One region of the Micromonospora sp. NPDC047557 genome, then DNA from elsewhere that is predicted to be linked to it. Evidence: riboswitches for the same ligand, from Rfam matches in the RefSeq annotation. Region 1 holds a riboswitch; each other region holds the start of a gene.
The links. Region 1 has a riboswitch for cyclic di-AMP ahead of ACGGAQ_RS06480 (NlpC/P60 family protein). Riboswitches for the same ligand answer to the same signal wherever they lie in the genome.
Positions count from the first base shown of each region.

Region 2: it holds a riboswitch for cyclic di-AMP, as region 1 does, so the genes downstream of both, ACGGAQ_RS10790 (coiled-coil domain-containing protein) here and ACGGAQ_RS06480 (NlpC/P60 family protein) in region 1, are expected to answer to the same signal.
Region 3: it holds a riboswitch for cyclic di-AMP, as region 1 does, so the genes downstream of both, ACGGAQ_RS08700 (C39 family peptidase) here and ACGGAQ_RS06480 (NlpC/P60 family protein) in region 1, are expected to answer to the same signal.

Region 1 covers NZ_JBIDDK010000001.1:1,373,049-1,377,251, forward strand. The annotation lists gene ACGGAQ_RS06470 (pyridoxamine 5'-phosphate oxidase family protein) at 1-517, opposite strand, end outside; gene dcd (dCTP deaminase) at 617-1,195, shown strand; gene ACGGAQ_RS06480 (NlpC/P60 family protein) at 1,259-2,299, opposite strand; cyclic di-AMP (ydaO/yuaA leader) riboswitch at 2,313-2,449, opposite strand; gene ACGGAQ_RS06485 (N-acetylmuramoyl-L-alanine amidase) at 2,684-4,203, shown strand, end outside.
Region 2 covers NZ_JBIDDK010000003.1:73,531-77,733, forward strand. The annotation lists gene ACGGAQ_RS10780 (SRPBCC family protein) at 1-73, shown strand, start outside; gene ACGGAQ_RS10785 (hypothetical protein) at 121-636, opposite strand; gene ACGGAQ_RS10790 (coiled-coil domain-containing protein) at 758-1,825, opposite strand; cyclic di-AMP (ydaO/yuaA leader) riboswitch at 1,831-1,962, opposite strand; gene ACGGAQ_RS10795 (cation diffusion facilitator family transporter) at 2,104-3,021, opposite strand; gene ACGGAQ_RS10800 (HelD family protein) at 3,128-4,203, opposite strand, start outside.
Region 3 covers NZ_JBIDDK010000002.1:196,226-200,428, reverse strand. The annotation lists gene ACGGAQ_RS08710 (CDP-glycerol glycerophosphotransferase family protein) at 1-361, shown strand, start outside; gene ACGGAQ_RS08705 (alpha/beta fold hydrolase) at 366-1,112, opposite strand; gene ACGGAQ_RS08700 (C39 family peptidase) at 1,238-2,080, opposite strand; cyclic di-AMP (ydaO/yuaA leader) riboswitch at 2,313-2,453, opposite strand; gene ACGGAQ_RS08695 (hypothetical protein) at 2,739-3,509, opposite strand; gene ACGGAQ_RS08690 (hypothetical protein) at 3,730-4,203, opposite strand, start outside.

The sequences.
Region 1 (4,203 bases):
GGCGGGTCGGCGGTACGGCGAGAGGCGCGGCCGGTGCGGGCGGGGCTTGCGGGTCCAGCCAGACCCGCACGGCCGGGCGGCTCGGGGTGACACCCGGAACGCCGGCGGCGTGCTGCTCGCGACGGGTCAACATCGCCACGTCGACGGTGAACTCGAACAGCCGCCAGTCGACCTGCGGCTCGGCCCGGGCGCTCTGCGCCAGTCGGGCCACCTGGACCGGGTCGGTGACCGGCCAGGCGTGGCCCGCCACGTACGCCTCGTCGTCGCTCTCCTCCGGAGGGAACGAGTGCAGCGCATAGCGGCCGTCCCGTTCGAGGTCGCGGCGCTTCGGCGAGTCGATGATGAAGCAGAACAGACCCTCGTCGGTGATGACCGGGGAGACCGGATGGACCCGGGGCCCGCCATCGGCGCGGACCGTGGCCAGGTAGCCGAAGCCCGGCCCGTACTGCTGCAGGAGAACGCGGATCCCGTCGGCGAGGCGGGGCTCGTCGGCGGCGAATTCGGACCAGGAAGCCATGCCGGCATTCTATCGAACAAATGTACGAGCAGCGACCTCGACGCGCTGGTCACCGGCACCAAATCCGGCCGATCCGGCCGACGCGGCTATGGTGGTCCGATGCTGCTCTCCGACCGTGACCTGGTCTCCGAGATCAAGGCCGGCACGCTGGGCCTGGAACCGTTCGAGCCCACCCTGGTCCAACCGTCCAGCATCGACGTACGACTCGACCGGCTGTTCCGGGTCTTCAACAACCATCTCTACACCCACATCGACCCGGCCATGCAGCAGGACGACCTGACCTCGGTGGTCGAGGTACCCGACGGTGAGCCGTTCGTGCTGCACCCGGGGGAGTTCGTGCTCGCCTCGACGCTTGAGGTGATCTCACTCGGCGACGAGCTCGCCGGCCGGCTGGAGGGAAAGAGCTCACTGGGCCGCCTCGGCCTGCTCACCCACTCCACCGCCGGGTTCATCGACCCGGGCTTCTCCGGTCACGTGACGCTGGAGCTGTCCAACGTCGCGAACCTCCCGATCACCCTCTGGCCGGGCATGAAGATCGGCCAGCTCTGCATCTTCCGGCTTTCGTCGCCGGCCGAGCACCCGTACGGCTCGGTGGTCTACGGCTCGCGCTACCAGGGTCAGCGGGGGCCGACGCCGAGCCGCTCCTGGCAGAACTGGCGTGCCTGGCCGACCCGATAGACAGCGGACGACGAGGGCCCGCCGCGGCGAGATCGCGACGGGCCCTGCTGCGTCCCGCGTTGGTCAGCCGGGGCGGCCGTAGCTGTGGATGGGCCCGTCGTCGACCTTCTTCATCTTGACGGGCACACCGGCCTGGGAGGCGTGCACCACCCAGCCGTCGCCGACGTACATGCCGACGTGGTGGATGTCGCTGTAGTAGAAGACCAGGTCGCCGGGGCGCAGATCGCCCCTGCTGACGTTCTTGGTCACCCGGCTCTGCGCGGCGGCGTTGTGTGGCAGCGACACACCGGCCTTCGCCCACGCGGCGAGCATCAACCCGGAACAGTCGTACGAGTTCGGACCCTCGGCACCCCACACGTACGGCTTGCCGATCTGGGCGCAGGCGAACTTGACCGCCGTGCCCGCGCCGCCGCCGGGGTAGCTGGCCGGGCAGGGCGCCGGACGCAGCGGACCGCCGCCACCGTTGCCGTACACCTTGAGGCGCAGCTTCTGCAGCCGGTCGATCTCTTCGTTGATCTGCTTCTTCTTGGCCGCCAGCTGCGCTTCGGTCCGGGTCAGCTGGGCCACCATCTCGTCGAGCGGCGCCTTCTGCCGGGCCAGCTCGTCGCGGAGATCAGCGACCTGCCGGACGTCCTGCTGCTGGTTGTGGGCGAACCGGTCGAGCATCTCGAGCTGCCCGACCACCTCGCCGGGCGACCGGCTGCCGAGCATCGTGTTGACGGTCGACAGGTTCTCGCCCATGTACGCGCGCACGGCCAGCGCGCTGACCTTGTTCATCGCGGCGTCGACCTGGCGCTCCAGGGGCGCGATGCGGGCGGCGAGCGCGTCGGCCTGCCTGCGCTTGACGGCCAGGTCCGCGCGGGTGGCGTTGTGCCGTTCGATGACCGGTTCGAGCTTGTTCCAGTCGGCGTCGATCTGGCGCTCGATCTCGGTGACTGACGGATCCGCGTGAGCCGCCGTGGCGCTGCCGGTCAGGACGACGGCTACGCCGACCAGGGCGGCGAGGGCGGTGGTGAAGCGGGACCAGCGTGGACGCGGCACGGTCGACGTCGGGTCGGCCGAGGCCGACCGTTCGGACGACGGCCGCGGGGCATGGAGGGCCACCGGGGTTCCGTACTCCTTCTTCCTGACCGCCTACCGGGTTAGCTGACGGGTTCGGGCGGGAAGTTGGCGCCCTACCGCATTGGCTGCGGATTCACCCCGGGGGAACCTGGGTCCCCGGCTCGCTCGCAAGCGACTCGGCGGTGTCGGTCCGTTACCGCCCGGGATGGGCAGACCTGCTACCGGGCCGACAAATGACCAGAGTAGAGACGGCCGTTACCGATCCGCAACCCGTGCGGCCGTGACACTCCGTACCGATTGGAGGAGGTCACCGAGCGTGCGTGAAGGTTTCTTTCGATGCAGTTTGAAATATGGAAAGGTATTGACGCGGACTCCCGACCAGCGCGAAGGTGACCACACAGTTACCAGTCAAATCTAGGGGGTTCGATGGAACGTCCAACCCTGCCCGCCGGCCGGCGCGCGTCGCTCGCGGTCGCCGTGGTCATCGCCACGGCCGCCGTACCGCTGAGCGCCGGCACCGCCTGGGCCGCACCGGCCGCCGACCGTCAGCAGCAGTACGCCGCCGCGTCGACTGAGTACGGCGTGCCGACCGCCGTGCTGCTCGGGGTCTCCTACCTGGAGTCCCGCTGGGACAGCAACGCCGGCACCCCGAGCACCAGCGGCGGCTACGGCCCGATGCACCTGACCGATGCCCGCCACGTGGCCGCCCTACCCGCGCGCGGCCACCACGACGCCGGCACCGAGGATCCGCGTGGCGACGACTCCCGTGCCGTCCTGGCACCCGCGCCGGCCACGGATCCCGCGCCGGCCACCGCCGCGATGCAGACCGTCGACGCCGCCGCCGCGCTGACCGGCGCCGCCCCCGAGGCGCTGCGCAGCGACGCGACGACCAACATCCGGGGCGGTGCGGCGCTGCTGGCCGCGTACCAACGGGAGGTGGGCGCCCCGGTCGGTGCCGGCACCGACCCCGCCACCTGGTACGGCGCGGTGGCCCGCTACGCCGGCGCGGACAGCGCCGACGCCGCGGCGGCCTTCGCCGACGAGGTCTACACCACCATCGGCGCCGGCGAGACCCGCGTGACCGACGACGGCCAGCGGGTCACGTTGCCGGCCCGCGCGGTCCAACCCCAGCGTTCCTGGCTGGACCGGCTGGGCCTGCGACGACTCGCCCGCCCGGACGGGCTGGAGTGCCCGCGGACGGTCTCCTGTGAATGGATTCCGGCACCCTACGAGGCGTTCGGCGACGGCGACTACGGCAACCACGATCTCTCCGATCGGCCCGCCCGGCAGAAGATCGAGTACATCGTCATCCACGACACCGAGGCGAGTTGGGCGACCACCCTGAAACTCGTCCAGGACCCGACCTACGTGAGCTGGCACTACTCGCTGCGCTCGGTGGACGGGCACATCGCCCAGCACGTCAAGACCAAGGACGTCGCCTGGCACGCCGGCAACTGGTACGTCAACGCGAAGTCGATCGGGCTGGAACACGAGGGCTTCGCCGCGCAGGGCACCTGGTACACCGAGGCGATGTACCGGACCTCGTCGAAGCTCGTCCGGCACCTCGCGCTGCGGTACGGCATCCCGCTGGACCGCCAGCACATCATCGGCCACGACAACGTGCCCGGCACCGTCGCGTCGACCGTGCGCGGGATGCACTGGGACCCGGGGCCCTACTGGGACTGGACGCACTACTTCGATCTGCTGCACGCGCCGCGACTGGACACCGGCACCCCCGCCACCGGGCTGGTCCGGATCGACCCCGACTACGCGACCAACCAACCGGCGTTCACCGGGTGCGTCACTCCTGGAACACCCTGCGCCCCGCGCGGCTCCTCGTCTGTGGTGCTGCACACCGCGCCGTCCGCGGACGCGCCGCTTGTCAACGACATCGCGCTCCGTCCGGACGGCACCCCGAACACGATGGACGTGTCGGACCACGGGGC
Region 2 (4,203 bases), on a different contig from region 1:
CGCCCACCTCGCCCTGGCCACCCGCCTCGGTGCGGCCCTGGAGGCCACCCACGACGAACAACCCCCGGCCTGACCCACCCCACGCCTGCGGCCTCGCGTCATGTGGCCTCCCGGTGGCCGCTACGTCCTCGTGGTGGCGCGCTCGCGCGCCACGCTCCGCGCGCCGGTCGGCCGGGCGGGTCGGCGGCCCCAGGGCTTGTACGTGGAGAGCACGGTCGCGATGATCATGAGGCTGGTCGACACCGCGGGCGCGATCACCAGGTCGGCGCGATCCCGGGCGGGGAGGGCGGCGCCCAGCGCGCTCGCGTGCCGCAGGTTCGGGGTGAGCAGGAACAGCACCAGCCCGACCATCACCGTGGTGATCACGAGCTTGACCAGCACCCACCGGTAGCGCACCAGGCCCCAGGGGGTGAGCAGCGCGCTGGCGACGCCGACGAGCCAGACGAGCACGCTCAGCGGCGCGAACAGCACCGTGCCGACGAGCCCGGCGACCGGATAGACCACGGCCGGGTCGGCGCCGCGCTGTGCCGCGATGCCGAGGGTGAGCAGCACCAGGTCGGCCCCGAGCCAACCGACCGAGGTGATGATGTGCAGGGTGAGCAGCGCCTTGCGGGTGGTGGGCGAGATTCGCGGCATACCCGACATGCTGCCGGCCCGGCCCGGCCGGGTCGTCCGATCACCGGCGACGTCCGGGGTACGTCCGCTGACGTACCCGGGGCCGGCGCACCGCTCGACGGTGCGCCGGCCATCGGTGGGGTCAGTACACCGACAGGTGTACGTGGTTGGTGTGGTCGCTGGAGGGGTCGCCGTTCCCCCCGCTGTACGCCTTCCACCCGCTGCTGGGCAGCCAGATCTGCCGGTACCAGATCACGTAGAGCACGGCGAGCCGGTCGGAGTTGCGGATGAAGTACGCGGCCAGGTTGTTGCCGTACGTCTTGTCGCCGCCGGTGGCGTCCCCGCCGAAGCCGCCCTTCTGGGCGGCGAAGTCGCAGGCCCGACCCTTCGGGTGTTCGCCGGAGCCGCCCGAGCGGTGACAGGAGACGTACCGGGTGAAGCCGGCGGCCTTCGCCTGGTTGAGGGCGTGCAGGGTGCGGGGGGTGATGCAGCCGCTGGCCGGGGTGGGGTCGTTGATGCTGCACGACTCGGACGGCCAGGAGCCGTCGGAGTTGCGCGGCGCGGGCTGCGCGTTGGCGGTGGAGGTGCCCCGGTTGGAACTGGTGTCGGCAGCGGTGGTGCGCGGCTTGCTGGTGGCGACCGCCAGGGCCCGTTCGGCCTGTTCCTTGCGCTTGGCCATCACCTCGACCTGCTTGCGCTGCTCGCGGATCTCGCCGTCCAGCGCGGTGCGGGTGCGGTTGGCCTCGTCCCGGGTGGTGTGCAGGTCGCGCAGCACCCGGTCCTCGTTGGCGGCCACCACGTCCAGCGCGGCCGCCCGGTCCATGAAGCCCTCGGGGCTGTTGGTGTTGAGCAACGCCGAGACGGTGCTGAGCCGGCCGGTGCGGTACGCCACGCCGGCGATCTCGCCGACCTTGCCGTTGCGCACGGTCATCTCGGCCTCGGTGGTCTTCAGCTTGGCCGCGAGTTGCTGCTGGCGCTGGACGGAGGTGTCCAGGGCGCGCTTCGCGTCCAGGTAGCCCTTGCTGGCGGCCTCCAGTTGGGCCCGCAGCGCGGGGGTGCCGCCCTCCTCGTCGCCGTCGGGCGCCGCGGCGGCCCGCAGGCCGCCGGGGGGAGCGGCGGTGGCGGCGCCCACCGGTAGGGCGACGCCGAGGGTGACCATCATGACGATCAGTGCCGCGAGTCGGGCGGCGGGTGGTCGTGCTGGTGCCACTACGCATGTCCTTCCGTCAGCCGCCGACCGGGTTAGCTGACGGGTTCGGGACGGAAGATCCCTACCGCTGACGCGGATGCACCCCAGGAACGTGGTTCCCCGGTTCGCCCTCTCGGGTGATTAGGCGGCGGCCGCCACCGGCGCCGGGAGGGCGCCGCCGGGTGGTGGCCGGGGACGAGCCTACCGGGGCAGGTGGGACGTGTGCAGTCGATGTGACGGAAGGTGTCTGCGCCACCACCGAAGATGACGGCGAAACGGTCTTTCCGCCAGATAAGTGATCACCATTCGATCGAACCGCAGGCGCCCGTGGCGGACCCGGGCTCGATCTGCAGCGTGGCGTGCTCGATGCGGAAGTCCTCCCGCAGGGCGGTACGCGCCGCGGTGAGCACCGTGCCGACCTCCCCGCCGGGCGCCATGATCAGGTGTGCGGAGGCCACCTCCATGCCCGAGGTGAGCGTCCAGACGTGCAGGTCGTGCACCTCGACCACGCCGGGCACCGCGGCCAGTCGGTCGTGCACGGCGGTGACCTGGAGGTGTTCCGGGGCGGCCTGCACCAGGATGCGGACGGCCGCGCGCCCCAGCCGCCAGGTGCGCGGCAGGATGAACACGCCGATGGCGACCGCGACCAACGGGTCGGCCCACCACCACTCGGTGACCGCGATGAGCACCGCCGCGCCGATCACGCCGAGCGAGCCGAGCAGGTCGCCGAGCACCTCCAGGTAGGCGCCCTGGAGGTTGATGCTCTCCCGGGCGCCGGTGCGCAGCAGCGCGAACGCGATCACGTTCGCGAGCAGGCCGAGAACGGCCACCGCGAGCATCGGGCCGGTCAGCACCTCGTGCGGGTCGCCGAACCGGCCGATCGCCTCGATCACCACGTAGACCGCCACGCCGGAGAGCAGGACGGCGTTGGCCAGGGCGGCGAGCACCTCGAGGCGGTAGAGCCCGAAGGTGCGCTGCGGGTCGCCGGTGGCCCGCCGGGTGGCGGTGATCGCGGCGAGCGCCATCCCGATGCCCAGCACGTCGGTGAACATGTGCCCGGCGTCGGAGAGCAGGGCGAGCGAGCCGGTGTGGAAGGCGGCCACACCCTCGACCACCATCAGGGTCGCGAGCAGCCCGAACGCGGCCCAGAGTCGGCCCCGGTGCTGGTGGGCGGCGTTGGTGACCGACCCGTGGTGGTGGTCATGACCTGCTCCCACGAGATCCACCCTCCGTCGCCACCCGGGACCTGGTCAAATGTATGCTCACATCGCTATGTATGCAAGTGTACGGGCCGGCCAACCCTGCGACACCGCAACCCGCAGGTCAGCCGGTCGGGTCGATGGTGGTGAGCCGCTGGGTGGCCCGGGAGAGCGCCACGTAGAGCGTGCGTACGCCGGAGCCCGGATCGGCCCGGATCTCGCTCGGGGCGACCAGCACCACCCCGTCGTACTCCATGCCCTTCGCCTCCAGGCTGGTCACCACCTGCAACCGCGCCGCGCCGAGTGAGCCGAGCCAACCGGCGACCTCGTCGCGGCGGGTGACCGGCGTGATCACCCCGACCGTGCCGTCCACCTCGGCCAGCAGGCCGCTGGCCGCCTCCACGACCGCGGTCTCCAGCCCGGCGGGCGGCACCACCAGCTCGACGGGGTCGATCCCGGTGGAGCGGACGGCGGTCGGCAGCGACAGGTCCGGGTAGAGCCGACGGATCTCCGCCGCCGCCACCGCGAAGATCTCCGCCGAGTTGCGGTAGTTGGTGGTGAGCGTGAAATCGTGCCGCTTGCGCCGGCCCAGCGCCTGGTCCCGAGCGAGGGTCAGCTCCTGGGGATCACCGGTCCACGCGGTCTGCGCCGGGTCGCCCACGACGGTCCAGGAGGCGAGGCGGCCACGCCGTCCGACCATCCGCCACTGCATCGGCGAGACGTCCTGCGCCTCGTCCACCACCACATGCGCGTACTCCCGGTAGTCCTCCGGACGCTCCCGGGCCGCCGCGCGAGCGGCCCGCTGCCGGTCGCTGGCGGTGCTCAGCTCGCGCACGCCGCCGGCGAGTTGGAACGGGTCGCGGCGGGCCCGCGCCGGCTGCATCGGCTTGCCGAGCAGCGCGTCCAACTCGTCCAGCAACGCCACGTCAGCGATGGTCAGACCCGCGGTGTCCAGATTCTGGTACGCGGCGGTGAGCAGCCTGATCTCCGCGCCGGACAGGATCCCGCCGGCGTACCGACGCAGCCGATCCGGGCGAGCCAGCCAGCCGAGCACGTGTCGGGGGTGCAGGCGCGGCCACCACGCCTTGAGGAACTCCCGGAACTCCGGCCGTTCGGCGATCTCGCCCTCGAAGGCCCGCTGCTCCGGCAGCCGGGTGATGCCCACCGCCCGGGCCTGCGCCCAGAGCGCGGCGAACACCC
Region 3 (4,203 bases), on a different contig from region 1:
GAGCCTGACCGACTGCGTCAACCGCTCGGACGCGCTGGTCTCCGACGTGTCCGGCGTGATCTCGGACTACCTCTACTCCGGCAAGCCGTACGCCGTGACCGACATGGGCGACGAGGGCGACCGGTTCACCGACCGTTTCCCGCTGGCCGGGTCGGGTTACGTGCTGCGGCGCGACATGTCGAATGTGGACGCCGTGCTCACCGCGCTGCTGGACACCGACCCGCTGGCCGAGGAGCGGTGGGCCACCCGCCGCCGCTACCTGGGTGACTTCCCCGCCGAGTCGTACGCCGAGGCTTTCCTGACGGCCGCGCGCCGAGAGCTGGCGCCGGCGGAGAACCTGGCCACGTCAGCACCGGTCTAGCAGCTCAGCGGTACGCGTCCAGCAGCGCCAGCACGGCGGCCGGGTCCTCCAGGTGCGCGTTGTGGCCGAGACCGGGCAGCGTGGCGACCGGCACGCCGTACTCCTTGAGCTGTGCGTCGGTGACCATCGGGTCGTGCTCGCCGCGCGCCAGCACCACCGGCACGTCGGTCGCCGCCAACAACGCGGTCAGGTGGGGCTCACCGACGGCGAACGCGGTCGTGTCCATCGCGAGCCGCCACCGGCCGTCGACCTGGCGCAGGCCGGCGTCCACCATCGGATGGTCCGGGGAGACCAGACCGGTGAGGCCGGCGACCCGCAGGTAGCGGCGGGCGACCTCGGTGCGGCTGGCGAACCAACCGACCGGGCGGGCGGCGAGCTCCGCGGCCCGGGCCAGCTCGGCGGGTGACCAGACCGCCTTGATGCCCAACCCGACCACCGCGTCCACCGGCAGCCCGGCGGCGCGGGCCGCCAGCGCCAGGCCGACCACCCCACCCAGCGAGTGGCCGAGCACCACGATGCGGTCGTCGAAGGCCAGGCCCTGCGCGATCCGCTGGGCCAGACCCTCGAAGGAGTACGACGACAGCGGGGCCGACCAGCCGTGGCCGGCGAGATCCGGCGCCAACCACCGCCCTGGCCAGTGCTGCTCCAGCAGTGGCGCCCAGGGCAGCCACACGTCGCCCGTCGCTCCCATGCCGTGCAGCAGCAGCAGGACCGGCCCGCGGCCGGCGTGACCACCCGATTCGTCCACCACGGCCGCAGTCTCCCACGGTTCGCGGCCCGGTACGAGAGCCGTCATCGGCATCGACGCGAGACGCCGCGGGCGCCGGCCCCTCGTGGGGGACGGCGCCCGCGGCGTCGTAGGCGTCAGCGCCTGGGTCAGGCGGAGTAGCCCCGGGTGGCGATCCAGTTGGCCAGGTCGATCGTGGTGATCCAGTACGCCGGGTCGGCTGCGTTGGCCGAGTCGGCGATCCGCACGGTCCGGCCGTTGTCCTTGTAGCCCACGACGGCGATGTAGTGCCCACCGCCGTAGGAGTGCCAGCCGCCATTGGTGTCGGTGGCGTCCCCGACGACGTTGGCGACCACGCCCCGGCCGTCGGTGATGGCCTTGACGACGTCGGCCTGGAGGCGGTCCATCTGCGCCGGGCTGGGCGCGCCCGCGAACATCCGGGTCTGGTACGGGGAGCCCTTCACCTCGGCGTTGAGCACCCGCGTGGTGTCCTCGGCCGAGTTGGTGCCCATCTCGGTGGTGCCCAGCTCGGCGCCGAGCTCCTCCTGCGTACGGTCGATGCCGGTGGCGCTGAGGGCGTTGCGGGTGGCCGCCGGGCCGCAGTTGTAGTAGGTGTTCTGCGCCTCGTAGTCGTAGTCGAGCACCTTGGTCGCGGGCGGCTTCGGCGGCGTCGGCTTACGGGTGAGGTCCGGGTTGCTCGTGGCCTTCGCGGCGGGCGATGCGGCGCTGGTGGCCGGGGCGGCCGTGCTCGGCGCGGCCGAGGGGGAGGCGACGCGTGCCTGGTCGCGGGACGCGATCGTGTCGCTGCGCATCTCGGCGACGGTGGTCGCGGTGTGCTCGCTGGCCGGGGCGCCCTCGGCGCCGGCGAGCAGGGCGCCGGTCGTGGTGGCGATCGCGAGGGCCGCGGCGGAGGCGGCGACGATCTGGTACGGGCGCTCGGTCGCGAGGCGACGGAGCTGACGCTGCAGGGTGTGCTTCACGGGGTCCTCCACGGTTCGGGGGGCGAGCGGCACACCGGGCTCGGCCGGTATCCGGGCAGGCGCCAGCGCGCGAACCGTGGTCCGCGGATGGTGAACCGCTCAGGGGAACGCCCGGCGCGGCCGGGCGGGAAAGGCGGTGACCCGGGGGGTCAGCTCACCGTCACAAGGCGGATGAGCGGGGGCACCGCGACGCCGTGGAGGCGGGGGAACAACCGAGGGGTGGAAAGGTGCTGCACGAGGATGGAACTCCTTCCGTCACCGCCTACCGGGTTAGCTGACGGATTCGGGCGGGAAGATCGCCCTACCGCGGGCCGTGGCTCGCGGATTCACCCCGGACTTACTGTGGGTCCCCGGTTCGTAGATCACGATTGAGCGGGTCGGCACGGCGTCGCCTCCTGCGATCGGTTACCGCACCGGACAGCACGACAGTACTGGCCGGTGCGGACCCTGCCAAGCCGCGTCCACCTGCGTAAACATCGTTTGGCACAGCAATTTCTGCGCGTATTGCCGCTGACGTGACTCGATGGGACAACCGGTTCCGGAGGCGCCGATGGGCGACAACCGGACAGGCCGCCGGCAACGCCGCCACAATCGCGGGAACAATGGCCGCCGATGGTGCCGGTCGCCCGATTTCCATCGTCCGTGACGGGCCTCACATAACAGATCGGGCTCAACCGACCCGGGCCGGACGCCAGCGTGTCACGACTGCCGAGCGCGACGCCCGGGTCGTCATGCGGCGCGACGGCGACGGGTTCGGCCGCAACCGGACCGCCGCCGCGTACGCCTCCTCGGCGAGCGTGCGTGCCGACTCGGCCGCCAGCTCGGCGTCCCGCCAGGCCGACCGCTCCCGCTCGGCAGCGGCCCGGTGGTCGGCCAGCCTCGCGTCACGGATCGCCCGGGTGAGCAGCACCTCCTGCTCGACCGGATGCCGGCGGGGATCCCAGCCGCGCCGGTGCCCGAACACGTCACCGAGCTGAGTCATGGTCAACTCGCCGCGCCAGTGCGCCGCCATCGCGGCACGGTGCAGGTAGCGCTCCCGGGCCGCGTACTCGGCCGGGGTGTGCGGGGTACGCGGGGTCGGCAGCGCCCCGGCGGCGGCGAACCGACGGGCTGCGGTGTCCGCCTCGTCGTACCGGGACCAGGCGACCTGCGCCTCTTCCTGAGTGATCAGCCAGTCAGCGCGTCGTCGCCGGGCGGTCTGCGCCGCGCGGGCCGCGGCCACGGCCACCTCTTCGGCGTAGCGGCGCAGGTCGGCGAGTTCGGCGGCGGCCACCTCCTGTGCGGTGGGCGGCGGCGGCGTCGGCTCGGAGGCGGTCGAATCCCGCTCCGGGCGGGCGACCAGCACGGCGAGAACGGTCAGCGCCAGCAGGAACAGGGCCGACCAGATGGCGGCGGCCTGGGGCACCTCGGTCAGGAACTGGTAGAAGACGACGGTCTCCATGGTCGGCACCTCGGAAGAAAGCGCGTTGCGACGGGGAAGCCGCACGAGGGTCGGTGACCCACGGGTCGGCCGGTACGGACTGGTGTGTCGACAGGTGCGGGTGGCGGGACGCTCGCTCAGGGCCTCGGTGCTCCGGCGGGGCGGCTCAGCAGCCGGTGCGGTGGTCAGTTGGCCGGCGCGGAGGTCAGTGACCCAGCGCGGGTCAGGAGCCGGTGCGCGGTCAGCGGCCCGCTGTGATCCGGTGCTCCGGTGGGGCCCGAGGAGCGCGGGCGGCCGGATTGTCGGCGCGGAGTGACCGCTCGGAGACCGCCCGCCCCGGCGTCACACCGGTCGACGTGGCGGCCAGGGTGCGCGAAGTGTCGTGCAGCGCGGGCTGCGGGTCGCCGGACCACACCGCGGCGGACTCGTCAACGGCGGCGGACTCGTCAGCGGCGGCGCTGTCGCGGGCTGCCCGCTCCTGGGTGGCGCTGTCGCGGGCGGCGGTCTGGTCGTCGTCGACGATGGACGTCGCGGGCCCGGTGCTGGTCACGGCGGCGGGTCGGTCGGGCGACGCGGGCGGCGCGACGGCGGACGTCGCCGCAGCGGCTGGCGTTGGCGACCCCGGAAGGGCCGTGGTCGCGCCGAGCGCGAGGGCGGCGATGACGGCGAGGCTGGTCAGCACCCGGGTCGCCCAGCGCGCCACCCACCACAGGGG